3 regions of the Janthinobacterium aestuarii genome follow, and region 1 is predicted to be linked to each of the others. Evidence: predicted binding sites of a transcription regulator. Region 1 holds the regulator's gene; each other region holds the start of a gene.
The links. Region 1 encodes HrcA, which represses chaperone genes, less so after heat shock. Its sites were predicted from a motif close to TTAGCACTCNNNNNNNNNGAGTGCTAA; they were not measured.
Positions count from the first base shown of each region.

Region 2: the regulator HrcA is predicted to act here: its motif matches at 2,698-2,724, upstream of rpoH (RNA polymerase sigma factor RpoH).
Region 3: the regulator HrcA is predicted to act here: its motif matches at 1,584-1,610, upstream of groES (co-chaperone GroES).

Region 1 covers NZ_CP142523.1:6,134,323-6,139,046, reverse strand. The annotation lists gene mmsB (3-hydroxyisobutyrate dehydrogenase) at 1-378, shown strand, start outside; gene OPV09_RS27635 (hypothetical protein) at 566-1,147, opposite strand; gene OPV09_RS27630 (hypothetical protein) at 1,184-1,783, opposite strand; gene OPV09_RS27625 (HAD family hydrolase) at 2,028-2,753, shown strand; gene hrcA (heat-inducible transcriptional repressor HrcA) at 2,856-3,872, shown strand; gene fur (ferric iron uptake transcriptional regulator) at 3,921-4,352, opposite strand; gene OPV09_RS27610 (outer membrane protein assembly factor BamE) at 4,548-4,724, shown strand, end outside.
Region 2 covers NZ_CP142523.1:1,273,176-1,277,899, reverse strand. The annotation lists gene ftsY (signal recognition particle-docking protein FtsY) at 1-826, shown strand, start outside; gene OPV09_RS05830 (cell division ATP-binding protein FtsE) at 837-1,580, shown strand; gene ftsX (permease-like cell division protein FtsX) at 1,577-2,497, shown strand; gene rpoH (RNA polymerase sigma factor RpoH) at 2,890-3,783, shown strand; gene OPV09_RS05815 (hypothetical protein) at 3,874-4,140, opposite strand; gene OPV09_RS05810 (hypothetical protein) at 4,319-4,724, shown strand, end outside.
Region 3 covers NZ_CP142523.1:5,394,155-5,398,878, forward strand. The annotation lists gene OPV09_RS24300 (cell division protein ZapA) at 1-150, opposite strand, end outside; gene OPV09_RS24305 (hypothetical protein) at 150-413, opposite strand; gene OPV09_RS24310 (hypothetical protein) at 570-1,316, opposite strand; gene groES (co-chaperone GroES) at 1,851-2,141, shown strand; gene groL (chaperonin GroEL) at 2,192-3,841, shown strand; gene OPV09_RS24325 (hypothetical protein) at 4,052-4,564, shown strand; gene OPV09_RS24330 (GNAT family N-acetyltransferase) at 4,652-4,724, shown strand, end outside.

The DNA of each region.
Region 1 (4,724 bases):
ATGCTGCTGGGTATCTTGATGGCCGGTACGGCCGAGGCGCTGAACCTCGGCGTGGCGCATGGCCTCGATCCGAAAGTCTTGTCCGACATCATGGCCAAGAGTTCGGGCCGCAACTGGACCCTGGAAGTGTACAACCCGTGGCCCGGTGTCATGGACGGCACGCCCGCGTCGCGCAATTACACGGGTGGCTTCGGCACGGCGCTGATGCTGAAAGACCTGGGCCTGGCGCAGCAGTCGGCCCTGTCGGCAAACGCGCCCACGCCGTTGGGCGGGCTGGTGCGCCAGTTGTACCAGATGCATGCGCAAGCCGGTTATGCGCAGCAGGATTTCTCCAGCATCGTGCAAATGCTGCAGCCGGACTTGAATAAACCCGCTTGAGGAATTTTGGACAAAAAAAAGCCCGCTGGTAAAAGCGGGCTAAATCCAATTCTCGGAAGAGTTGGAGGAGACAGATGCATTATGCTGCATCGCCACATATAACTCCAATTTATCTTTCGAATATCAACTATAGTTTTCAGTGATATCTCTTCCTGGCAGCCGCGTCGCGGCTCCCAGCGCCACAGCGTTAGCCCGGATTGCAGGCGATCTGCACGGTGGTCACGTTCGCTTCGCCCATCACGCCGACGCCAGTGTTGGGCGCCACGCTGCATTTCAAGCCGGTTGGCTGGGTAAATACGCTGATGCCATACTTATCGCCATCGGCAACACGCGATGCCAGGGTGAAGGTCGTGCTGCCCTTGGCCACCGTGGTTTGCGCATTGCCGTTGATCAAGACCAGGCCGTCGGCTGTCAGGCCAGTCACCGTGCCGCCAACCGTGTAGCTATTCTGCGTGCACACGACCGCTGCCTGGATGCTCAGGTAATGACCGGCCGAACCGGTCCCGCCACTGATGGCGCAAGTCATGTGGGCTGGCTGGGTCTGCACGGTGATGTTGTAGTCGGTGCCATAGTCGATGCGCTTGGCAAAGGTAAACGAGGTCTGGCCGGCTTTGACCGGGAGCGGGACGCCGCCGTTGGCCAGGACCAGGCCGTCGGTGTTCAAGTTGCTGATGGTGCCACTGACATCATACGAGGCCTTGCCGCCGCAAGCAGCCAGTCCTAGGGTCAACAGCAGCGCGGCGAGTGGGCGCAGGCAGGATAACTTCATGTATTTCTCCAATATAGTGGTGACGAATCGCGTGGCTTACTGCGCCGTGCAGTTCAGTGTGGCGCCGGTCGTTGCGGCTGAGCCCATGGTGCCGACGACATCGCGGCCGTTGGCGCTGGCAGAGCCCACGAAACTGCACGTCTGGCCCGCTGGATACGTCGCTATGGAAATATTGTAGGCGATGCCGTCATTGACAGCCGGGAATGTATAGCTCGTGCTGCCTTTCAGCGGGCTAGTGCTGGCGTTGCCAATGGCCAAGGTCAAGCCGTCGGCGGTCAGGCCCGTGATCGTGCCGCTCAGCGGGTAGGTATTGGTCGTGCAAGTCACCAGGGCAGTGGTCACGGTATAGCTCGATGCCTTGCCTGCGCCATTGGTAATCGTGCACACGGCGCCTTTGGGCTGTTGTGCGATGCTGATGTCGTAGCGGTCATCGGTGTTGACCAGCTTGGTGAAAACAAACGAGGTCTGGCCTGCGGAGACCGGCAAGCGTTCGCCGTCATTGAGGAGAATCAGGCCGTCTTTTGCCAGATTGGACACTTGGCCACTCAGATACAGGTTGCCGCCGCTGCCGCCGCAGGCTGCCAATGTGACGGCGCAAGCCGCCGCCAGCATCGAGCGCAGGTACAAATTTTTCATACATTCTCCAAAACGAATTAGGTTGGGTAGCGCAACGCGGACGCTGGCGCCGCATTGGAATGGCGCCTATTTTAGTCTATCTGGCAAGCCGAATGATCTTGCCTTGTATCACCCTGTAACAATTTTTCGCCGGGAAGCGCTGGCCCGGCCCCATTTCACGGGGGCGCAGCGATGCCGGTGGCGGCGATCGGTGCGACAATAGATGCAGGCTGCGCACTGTGGCGCGGCATCCACCGTGAATCCCATGTCCCTTGCTCCTGTAAAACCTGCCGTGCCGCCCAAGGCCATCCTGTTCGACCTCGACGATACTCTGTGGCCCATCGCGCCCGTGATTGCCGCCGCCGAAACCCTGCTGCACGACTGGCTGGCCACGCATGCGCCCAAGGTGGCGCAGCAGTTTTCCATCGAGGTGCTGCGCCAGCACCGCCTGGCCATGCTCAATGAACAACCGCATTTTCATGGCAACCTGATCGAGTTGCGCCGCGCGGGCTTGCTGACCGCCTTCGAGGCCACCGGCGAGGATCCCGCCCTGGTCGATGGCGCCATCGCGCAGTTCCTGGCGGCGCGCCATCGCGTCCAGCCGTATGACGACGTCTTGCCTGGCCTGGCCTGGATGGGCCAGCGCATGCTGGTCGGCTCCATTTCGAATGGCAATGCGGACCTTGAAATTATCGGCCTGGCGCAGCATTTCAAGGTATCGATCGCCGCCAGCGATTTCGGCGTCGCCAAGCCTGACGCCAGCATTTTCCTGGCCGGTTGCGCCGCGCTGGGCGTGGCGCCCCATGAGGCCGTGTATGTCGGCGACGATCTGTATTTCGATGTGACGGGGGCGCAAGGGGCGGGCATGCGTGCCGTGTGGATGAACCGCAAGGGCAGCGACGCCCACCTGGCCGCCGGCGTGCAGCCCGACGCCATCTGCGCCAACTTTGATGAATTGCTGCTGTGGCTGCAGGGGCAACTGGAAGATTGATCGCCGCCGGGCGGACGAACGTGCATAATAGGCGCTGTTGATGCACGTTCGGCCGCTTTCGTTGCCGCTTGCTTAACAAAATACTTGCTTAAATAAAAAACCATGCAACTCGATACACGTGCCCAAACACTGCTGAAAGCCCTGGTCGAGCGATATATCGCCGACGGCCTGCCGGTCGGTTCGCGCGCCTTGTCGAAAATTTCCGGCCTCGACCTGTCGCCAGCCACGATCCGCAACATCATGGCCGATCTGGAAGAGCTCGGTTATGTGTCCAGTCCGCATACCTCGGCCGGACGCATCCCCACGCCGCGCGGCTACCGCATCTTTGTCGACACCTTGCTGACTGTCCGGCATCTGGATGAGCATCTGGTGGAGTCGCGCATGCGCCTGCAGACGCCGCAGCCGCAAAAAACCATCGCCAACGCGGCGCAGATGCTGTCGTCGCTGTCGCAGTTTGCCGGCGTCGTGCTCAGCCCGCGCCGCGAATCCGTGTTCCAGCAAATCGAATTCCTGCGCCTGTCCGAAAAACGCATCCTGCTCGTCATCGTCGCGCCTGGCGGCGACGTGCAGAACCGTTTATTGCTGACGGAGGCCGACTATACGCCGGCGCAACTGGTGCAATCGGCCAATTACATCAACCAGAATTATGGCGGCCTGTCGTTCGACGCCGTGCGCGTGCGCCTGCAGGGCGAGCTGCGCCAGTTGCGCGACGACATGGGCAGCCTGATGCAGGCGGCCGTGGAAGCGGGCAGCGAAGCGATGGCCGACCATAGCGACGACATGGTGATTTCCGGCGAGCGCAACTTGCTCAGCGTGAGCGATCTGTCATCGAATATGCATTCGCTGCGCCAGATGTTCGACATGTTCGAGCAAAAAACGGGCTTGATGCAGCTGCTCGACGTGTCGAGCAAGGCGACGGGCGTGCAGATTTTCATCGGCGGCGAATCGAACCTGGTGCCGATGGATGAAATGAGCGTGGTGACGGCGCCGTATGAAGTCAACGGCAAGATCGTGGGAACGTTGGGAGTGATCGGACCGACGCGCATGGCTTACGAGCGCGTCATCCCGATTGTCGATATCACGGCCAAGTTGCTGTCAAGCGCGCTCAGCCATCATTGATCGTACTGCCTGATGCGCCAGCCGCTCCATGGGCGCGGCCGGAACGAATCAGGCGGTTTTGTGCGGGCAAGCCGTCTTGGTGCAGTTGCCGTAGATGGCCAGCGCGTGTTCGGCGATCTTGAAGCCGCGCTCTTCGGCCACTTTTTGCTGGCGGATTTCGATTTCTTCGTCGAAGAATTCTTCAACCCGGCCACAGTCGAGGCACACCAGGTGGTCGTGGTGGGAGCCTTCGTTGAGTTCGAAAATCGCCTTGCCGGTTTCAAAATGGTTGCGGTTGAGCAAGCCTGCCTGTTCGAATTGGGTCAGGACGCGGTAGACAGTTGCCAAACCGACATCCATATTGTCGGCCAGCAGAATCTTGTAGACGTCTTCCGCCGTCAGGTGGCGTACCGGGCTACTCTGGAAGATATCGAGTATCTTCAGCCGTGGCAGGGTGGCTTTCAGGCCGCTTGCCTTGAGATCACTAGGATTGTTACTCATGTTTGTTGCTCGTATGTGGGTCAGGTGCTTTATCATATAGCGTTTTAGCGGGGAGTGCCAAAATATGCATTTTTTGGCAGGCCGGCCACTCCTGGCGTTTTGTTCATCAAATTGAGGTCATTTATGCGCGTAACACCGGCTGTATTGCCATCTCTCTGGCACCGTATTTCATTCCGAGCACCAGTCGTGGCAGGCATGGTCTGTGTCGCGCTGGCCATGTCCGGCTGCGCCAGCCGTGGCATCCTTGGCGAAAAGCCGGCAGCTGCTCAAAAGGAAGGCAAGGAACTGGTCCCCGAACAGGGCGCACAAACGACCACCATTACGCCGCTGCAAAAATTCATGTGGTTTTTCTCGCCGTATCGTCCTGACATT
Region 2 (4,724 bases), 1.5 Mb from region 1:
CGGCGCGAAGATCGACGACGCCCTGTACGAAGAGCTGGAAGCGGCCCTGCTGATGTCCGACGCGGGCATCGACGCCACGGAATTCCTGCTCACGGAATTGAAGAAAAAGGTCAAGGAAGACAAGCTGCTCGATGCCGCCGCCGTCAAGGCCGCGCTGAAAGTGCTGCTGATCGACCTGCTCTCGCCACTGGAAAAGCGCTTCGAGCTGGGCCGCCACAAGCCGCTCGTGATGATGATTTCCGGCGTGAATGGCGCCGGCAAGACCACCACCATCGGCAAGCTCGCCAAGCACATGCAGTCGAACAACCAGTCCGTGCTGCTGGCTGCGGGCGACACCTTCCGCGCCGCCGCGCGCGAACAGCTGATGGTCTGGGGCGAGCGCAACAACGTTACCGTGATTTCGCAGGAATCGGGCGACCCGGCCGCCGTGGCCTACGACTCCGTGCAATCGGCGAAAGCGCGCGGCATCGACGTGGTGATGGTCGACACGGCGGGCCGCTTGCCCACGCAGTTGCACCTGATGGAAGAATTGAAGAAAATCAAGCGCGTGATCGGCAAGGGCATGGATGGCGCGCCGCATGAAACCCTGCTCGTCATCGACGGCAACACAGGCCAGAACGCCCTCACGCAAGTGAAGGCGTTCGACGATGCCCTGCAGTTAAGCGGCCTGGTGATCACCAAGCTGGACGGCACCGCCAAGGGCGGCGTGCTGGCGGCGATAGCCCGCGTGCGTCCCGTGCCCGTGTACTTCATCGGCATCGGTGAGAAAATTGAAGACTTGCAGCCGTTCGTGGCTGCCGAATTTGTCGAAGCGCTGCTCGGATAAGCCTACCTACATGATTGAATTTCAGCACGTCTCCAAGCAATACTCCCCCGATGCCGTGGCGCTCAGCGACATTTCGCTCAGTATTGCCAAGGGCGAGCTGGTGTTTCTGGCCGGCCCGTCCGGCGCCGGCAAATCCACCTTGCTGAAAATGATCGCCGCCATGGAACGCCCCACGTCGGGCAAGCTGATCGTCAATGGCCAGGACATGGCAAAGATCAAGCCGGCCGGCGTGCCCTTCCTGCGCCGCAACATGGGCCTGATCTTCCAGCAGCAAAAGTTATTGAACGACCGCTCCATCCTGGCCAACGTCATGCTGCCGCTGCTCGTCGTGGGCGCCCACAAGGCGGCCGCCGAGCAGCGCGCGCGCGCCGCGCTCGACAAGGTGGGATTGCTGGACCGCGCCATGGCGCGGCCGCTGTCGCTGTCGGGCGGCGAGCAGCAGCGCGTGTCGATCGCGCGCGCCATCGTCAACCGGCCGCAGATCATCCTGGCCGACGAACCGACGGCCAACCTGGACCGCGCCAGCGCCAACAAGGTGCTCGACGCCCTGAAAGCCTTCCACTCGGTGGGCGTGACCTGCCTCATTTCCAGCCATGACGAACAGATGCTCGACGCCGCCGCCCGCGTGATCCACCTGAAAAACGGCCAGCTGGTGGCCATCGACAAGGCCACGCAAGCGCCCGTCTTCGCGCCGCCCGATCCCGATTTTGCACCGTCCCCCGGCTTGGACGACGCGCAGGGAGAACAGCCATGAGAGGCTGGTTCCGTCAACACCGCTTCGCGCTGGGCTCGGCGCTGATTCATTTACGCAAGTCGCCAGGCGGCTTTCTGTTGAACGTCGTCGTCGTCGCCATTGCCCTGTCGCTGCCGTTCGCCGGCTTGACCATGCTCGACAATGTGCGCCCGATGTCGGAACAGATGTCGGTCGATCCGGAAATCAGCGTCTTCCTGAAGATCGACACGCCGCGCGAACAAGCCGTGGCCCTGGCCAGTTCCATGCGCAAGATCGTGGGCGAGCAAAAGGCAAAGATCGTCTTCATCCCGCGCGAACAGGCGCTCGACACCCTGAAAAACAAGAATGGCCTGGCCGATGTACTGAGCACCTTGGGCGACAATCCCTTGCCCGACAGCTATGTGCTGAAACTCGACGCCTTCAGCAGCGCCAGCGAAGCGCAGGACGTCGATGCGGTGGCGGAACAGCTGCGCCACTTGCCCGGCGTGGAATCGGCGCAAGTCGATTCGGCCTGGGTCAAGCGCCTGGCGGCCCTGCTGGGCGTGCTGCGCCTGGTGCTGCTGCTGCTGGCCATCACCCTGGGCGTGGCCGTGATCGCCGTGGTCTTCAATACCATCCGCCTGCAAGTGATGCAGCAGCGCGATGAAATCAGCATCTCGAAACTGATCGGCGCGACGGACACCTTCATCCATCGCCCCTTCTATTACACGGGTGCTCTGCTGGGCCTGTGCGCCGGCGCGCTGGCCCTGGGCGCCGTGGCGCTGGCCTTGCAACCGCTCAATACCGCGATTGCCGAATTTGCCCGCCTGTATGCGTCCGAATTCCAGCTGGTGCCGCTGGCGCCGCTGCCGATGGCGGGCCTGCTGGCCGTCAGCGCCGGCCTGGGCCTGATCGGCGCCTTCCTCTGCGTACAGCGCCACCTGGCGCGCCTGAACTGACCATCCCTTCCATGGCGGCGCCTTCGGTGCCGCCATGCGTCTCCCATACTGCTGTTATCTTGATATTAAGCAAGTATTCTTAAGGCTCGCTTCAGCCAGAGGCCGTAGACTAGCTACGTGGTCAAATCGCTGTTCAGAGATATATATCAAGCATTAATCCGCCATAGTATTTAGGCTATCAGGACGATTAAATGTGCTGATTGGCACTCTCACGCAGAGAGTGCTAATATAGGGACATACCAAAGGCAGAAGCGCCATGGACGCCAGATGAAGATGGTGCCGCGCTCTGCAAAGTGCAAGACCGAATACGCAAAAACGAACAGACAACAGGACCACGTCGCGTGACGTGGCCAACTGGAACAAAGCAAGACTACGAGGGAGAAAACATGACTATGATGTCCGCAACGTCCGCATTGGTTCCGACCAAAAGTAATGCGCTGGGCCTCGGTTTCACTGGCAATCTGGGCAATATCGACGCCTATATTTCGGCCGTGAACCGCCTGCCCATGTTGACCCACGACGAAGAAATTTCGCTGGCGAAACGCCTGCGCGAAAAAAATGACCTGGCCGCCGCGCAAGAGCTGGTGCTGTCGCACCTGCGCCTGGTGGTCTCGATTGCCCGCGGCTATCTGGGCTATGGCTTGCCGCATGCCGACCTGATTCAGGAAGGCAACATCGGCTTGATGAAAGCCGTGAAACGTTTCGATCCGGACCAAGGCGTGCGCCTGGTGTCGTACGCCATGCATTGGGTGAAAGCCGAGATGCATGAGTACATCCTGAAAAACTGGCGCCTGGTCAAGGTCGCGACGACGAAGGCACAGCGCAAGCTGTTCTTCAACCTGCGCAGCCACAAGACGGGCCTGGACGCGATGACGCCGAAGCAGATCGATGCGCTGGCCAAGCTGCTCGACGTGAAGCGCGAAGAAGTGATCGAGATGGAAACGCGCTTGAGCGGCCGCGACATTGCACTGGAATCGCCGACCGACGATGAAGACGACAAGTTTTCGCCGATCGCCTACCTGTCGTCGGAGCAAAGCGAGCCGACCAAGGTGCTGGAAGCGGAACAAGTGACGCGTTTGCAATCGGAAGGCCTGGAAACGGCCTTGAGCAAGCTGGACGCCCGCTCGCGCCGTATCATCGAAGCGCGCTGGCTGGCCAACGACGACGGCTCGGGTGCCACCCTGCACGCGCTGGCAGAAGAGTTCGGCGTATCGGCCGAACGCATCCGCCAGATCGAAGTGGCGGCGCTGAAAAAAATGAAGGGCGCCTTGGCCGCCTGGGTGTAATCGCAAGCAATGCCGCAATGCAAAAGGCGCCGCAAGGCGCCTTTTAGTTTTACAAGTTGATGTTTATCAACAGATAAACATGGCAGCCCATTAAGCTGCGGCCAAGCCCTTGACGAGGATTTCGGCGACCAATTCATTCAGATCCGCGCCGCGCTCCTTGGCCAGGGTCTGCAATTGCAAGACCAGATCGCTGTTCAGCTTGACGGCGAATGGCACCAGACCCAGGGCCTGGTCGCGCTTGCGCTGCTCGCGGCGGTCGACGACCACCGCTTCCTTACCGAATGCACCGGCGCCGGGAACATTCATCTTTCCCATCAGTTTCTTGGCATCGCTTTTGGCCAGGTCGGTTTTTTTCATGGTTGTTTCCTGATTTTCAAAACAGCCATTTTACGCAGTAATCGGCGCGCCGCGTGGCTGGCGCGTGAATTCATCGGCAGCACGTCAATAGTGCGCCAGAAAAATATCATTTTGTTACTATCATTTTATCCCACGCGTGCACAGGCACGCCCGGGACGCTCTACCTGAAAGGAAAAACATGCATTCTCTGACCCGCTCTTGCCGCACCATGCTGCTTCCCCTGTTCTTCGCCTGCCTGGCCGTACTGGCCGGCTGCGGCGCGGCCGGCAGCGCTGGCGACGCGGAAAACACGCCGCGCAGCGTCACCCACGTGCTGTCGCCGGGCGAACAGGTCGCCATCACGGCCACCGATACCCTGAAACTCGAGCGCGTCAACGACAGCCGCTGCCGCAAAGGCGCTGTGTGCGTATGGAAAGGCTACGTCAGCTACAGTTTCAGCTTGCTCAACAGCGCGGGCGCCACGGACATCGTCCTGTCCGATTCCATGCCCGGCGCTTCCAGTTCCATCACCGTCAACCACCTGACGTTTACCTTGCTCGACGTCGACCCGGCCACGCCGCCCGCACTTAACACAGCCGAGCCCA
Region 3 (4,724 bases), 740 kb from region 1:
GCGGTCGTTGCCCTTGACCTTGCCCGCGTCGCGGATGGCTTTCATTTTGCTATCGAGATAGATCGCCGCTTCGCGCAGCGCGCGCTCTTCGCCGTCGCGGCACACCATGCTGTAGGACTGGCCCATGATATTGACATCGACACGCGGCATCACGCTTCCTTCTCGTTCTCGGCAATATAGGCGCCCGCTTCCGAAGCGGCTTGCTCCAGGCCGGCTTGCACCAGTTCGGGAATTTTTTCCAGCAAGGCTTCGACCCGCTCCTGCGCCTCGCGCATGCGCTGCACGTACAGGGCGTTCTCGGCGGCCAGCGCGGCGTTATCCTTGCGCAGTTGCGCGTTTTCACGGCGCAGCGCATGGGTCATTTCGGCCAGCAGGCCTATTTTGTCGGATAATTCGTTGAATTCGGAAATCATCCCGCCACTATAGGGCGGACGCTCCATGGGCGTCAATCGAATCACGCCGCTGTCACACATATTTACATCAATGCAGGTCAGTTGCCGTGAAATACACGCTTTTTCCGGCGCTTTTCGCCAAGTGCGCGCATCTGCCAGCGCCGTGATGGCAGCGTTTTACTCGTCGACGTAATCGGGTTCGATATCGAGTCCGCCATAGCGGTTTTCACAAGAGCGGCGCGTCAGCGTCTGTTGTCCGCTCTTGCCGTCAAGCACCATCGTCAAATCGCGGCAAGTACGGCCGTAGCTGCCAGGTTTGGCGTCCGTGCCCGAGGGCGTCAGGCGCACTGCCAGCGGTACCGCATTGCCCAGTCCCTTGTTGCTCCACTGGCGCGTCTTGCCATCCTCTTCATCTTTCAAGGTGCGCACGGCGGCCGTCAACAGGGCTTGCTTTTCCTTGGCATTCAGTTTGGCGATGGTGACGTCGGACAGGAAAGGCGGATACACGACGGGCGCCGGATCCTTGCCCTGCACATCCCAGCGGCCGCTGCTCTGCGAACAGGTGCGGCGGCTCAGGTCCTGCGACTTGCCGCCCGCCGTGACGACGAATTTCAGGTCGCGGCAGATGTGCGCCTTCAGGCTGTGTTCCGTCATGCCGGAGTTGCTGAAGTTATATGTGACTTTGACCAGCACGCTGCGGTCGCCGCCGTTGTCCCACACGTGCGCTTCCTGGTCGTCGTCATCCTTGTTCAGATCGTTGAACAGGTCGCCCAGCAGCATTTCCTTTTGCTGCGGCGTCAGGGCGGCTACGGTGATCTCGTCGGCGATGGTGGGCGTTTGCGCGGCGGCATTGCCCAGGCAGGCGAGGCCGATGACGGTGGCGCCCAACAGGCGCAGGGCGGTACGGGAAGTGGTCGATGGCATGGCGTGCTTTCTCGTGCAGGTGGCGATATATGGTGATATTGATATGCAATTACAATCATCTTATCAAAGTCCATAGCAAAACTCTGTTTCCTGTGCGTACAGGAACGCCGTTCGCCTGACGGGCATGCTAGAGTCGCGCCTGTTGCTGACGCCCGGGAACGAGGCTTGCGTTTGCGCAAACCCTGCGTAAATGCAGGCTGCGCAGAACGTCTAAGCTTATCTTCCCGGAGAATAAGCCCTTGAATAAGCCCCCTACCGTCCCTATAATTAGCACTCGTTAGTAGAGAGTGCTAACAAACTCTTTCGTAGCAATCCTCAGGACATGATGGTGTCTGCCGGGCAACAGCAGGGAACGCTACGCGGCGGGCGACGCCGCGATGCCACCACTGCCTAGCTGGCACGCACCCGATGACATGGGGTTTGCTTGACCGTTGCGGGCTGCTTTCAACGGCGGTCACTGAAAGCACGCCTGGCGCTGTGCCAGGCATGTATTCATTTAGCAACACCTATCCATTGAACTTTAAGGAGTTTTGTATGAATCTGCGCCCATTGAACGATCGCGTCATCGTCAAACGCCTCGACCAGGAAACCAAAACTGCGTCCGGCCTCATCATTCCTGATGCAGCTGCTGAAAAACCGGATCAAGGCGAAGTCCTTGCCGTAGGCAATGGCAAGATTCTCGACGACGGCAAAGTCCGTCCTCTGGATGTCAAAGTAGGCGACCGCGTCCTGTTCGGCAAATACGCTGGCCAAACCGTCAAAGTTGACGGCGATGAGCTGCTGGTCATGCGCGAAGAAGACATCATGGCGATCGTCGTCAAGTAATTGTTTCCACGTTGTAGACAGATACATCCCGAAACTCAGGAGAATTGAACATGGCAGCTAAAGAAGTAGTATTCGGCGACGCAGCGCGCGCCAAGATGGTCGAAGGCGTCAATATCCTCGCCAACGCAGTCAAAGTCACCTTGGGCCCGAAAGGCCGCAACGTCGTTCTGGAGCGCTCGTTCGGCGCCCCTACCGTCACCAAGGATGGTGTGTCGGTAGCGAAAGAAGTTGAACTCAAAGACAAGCTCATGAACATGGGCGCGCAAATGGTCAAGGAAGTTGCTTCCCGCACCAGCGACAACGCCGGCGACGGCACCACCACCGCAACCGTGCTGGCACAAGCCATCGTGCGCGAAGGCATGAAGTTCGTTGCCGCCGGCATGAACCCGATGGACCTGAAGCGCGGTATCGACAAGGCAGTTGCTGCGACCGTCGAAGAGCTGGCGAAAATCGCCCGTCCTTGCACCACGACCAAAGAAATCGCCCAAGTTGGCGCGATCTCGGCGAACTCGGACTACTCGATCGGCGAGCGTATCGCTGAAGCGATGGAAAAAGTCGGTAAAGAAGGCGTCATCACCGTGGAAGACGGCAAGTCGCTGAACGACGAGCTGGACATCGTTGAAGGCATGCAGTTCGACCGCGGCTACCTGTCGCCATACTTCATCAACAACCCAGAGAAACAAGTTGCCGTACTGGACAGCCCATTCGTCCTGCTGTGCGACAAGAAAATCTCGAACATCCGTGACCTGCTGCCGGTACTGGAACAAGTCGCAAAAGCTGGCCGTCCACTGCTGATCATCGCGGAAGACATCGAAGGCGAAGCGCTGGCGACCCTGGTTGTGAACAACATCCGCGGCATCCTGAAAACTTGCGCAGTGAAAGCCCCTGGCTTCGGCGACCGCCGCAAAGCCATGCTGGAGGACATCGCTGTCCTGACCGGCGGCCAAGTGATCGCTGAAGAAGTCGGCCTGACCCTGGAAAAAGTGACCCTGGCCGAACTGGGCCAAGCGAAACGCATCGAAGTGGGCAAAGAAAACACCATCGTCATCGATGGCGCCGGCGAAGCTGCCTCGATCGAAGCACGCGTGAAACAAGTGCGTGTACAGATCGAAGAAGCGACCTCGGACTACGACCGTGAAAAACTGCAAGAGCGCGTCGCCAAACTGGCTGGCGGCGTTGCCGTGATCAAGGTTGGCGCAGCCACCGAAGTCGAAATGAAAGAGAAAAAAGCACGCGTTGAAGATGCACTGCACGCTACCCGCGCTGCCGTGGAAGAAGGCATCGTGCCAGGCGGCGGCGTAGCCCTGCTGCGCGCACGCGCCAACATCACGGTCAAGGGCGACAATCCTGATCAAGACGCTGGTATCAAGATCGTCCTGCGCGCAATGGAAGAGCCACTGCGCATGATCGTGCAAAACGCTGGGGAAGAAGCTTCGGTCGTCGTGGCAGCCGTACTGGCTGGCACGGGCAACTACGGCTACAACGCTGCCAACGGCACGTATGGCGACATGGTTGAGATGGGCGTTCTGGACCCAGCCAAAGTGACCCGTTCGGCACTGCAAAACGCCGCTTCGATCGCTTCGCTGATGCTGACGACCGACTGCATGGTCTGCGAAATCGCTGACGACAAAGCAGGCGGCGGCATGGGCGGCGGCATGGGTGGTATGGGCGGCATGGGCGGCATGGACGGCATGATGTAATGTCCGGCGGCCAGTCGCGCAGGCGACGGCGCGACTGGCCGCATACGCCGGGACAGGGCTGGCAGACCAAAAGCTGCCAGCGCCTCCCCGGCGGCCCCGAAAGCCACCTTCTACGGAAGGTGGCTTTTTTTCGTCTATGGATTTGGCAAACCCGTTTCGCAAACCCGTTGGCAAACCCGGCGATTGCCCGCCTGCCCGTTTTGCTTTAGCATGGCCGCCATCGTCGTTCTTTCTTATCCCACCATCATGCCGCCACGCGCCTCGTCTTCCAAAACCACCATCATCGCCGGCATCCTGGCCGGCTTGCTGGCCGCCGGGCTCGGCGCTTTCTACCTGCACCAGCAATCCGCGCCGCATGGTGACCATGCCCCTGCCGCGCGCAGCCAGACGACGGCGCAAGAGCAGAACGCGCGCGCCGTCGATGCCTTGCTGGCTTTGCCGGAAATCAAGGCCTGGTCGGCGCATATCGAAAAGGCCTCGGGCGGCCGCGCACACGGCGCCGTGATGGAAACGTCGCCCGAGACGCGCCTCGTCGATGGTGTCGCCTGCTATCAGCTGAGCTTTTTCGAAAGCACGCCCGATGCGGCGCACCGCTGGGAAAGTTTCGTCGTCACGCCCGACGGCAAGCGCATCCTCGTCGACGACACCGTCAGCGGCGACCTGATCAGCCTGGAACAATGGCGCAAGGACAACGCGCCCATGCAGCGCATCGCCACGCAGTAACGCCCTACACCGGCGAGCCTTGCGGCGGGACGCTGGCGTTGCAGCGCAAGCTTTACTTTCTGGCATCGAAGACCGATACTCCCCCACATGCCCGCCATCACTGTCCGCCCCCTCACGCCAGACGACGCCAGCGCCTACCGCGCGCTGCGCCTGGCCGGCA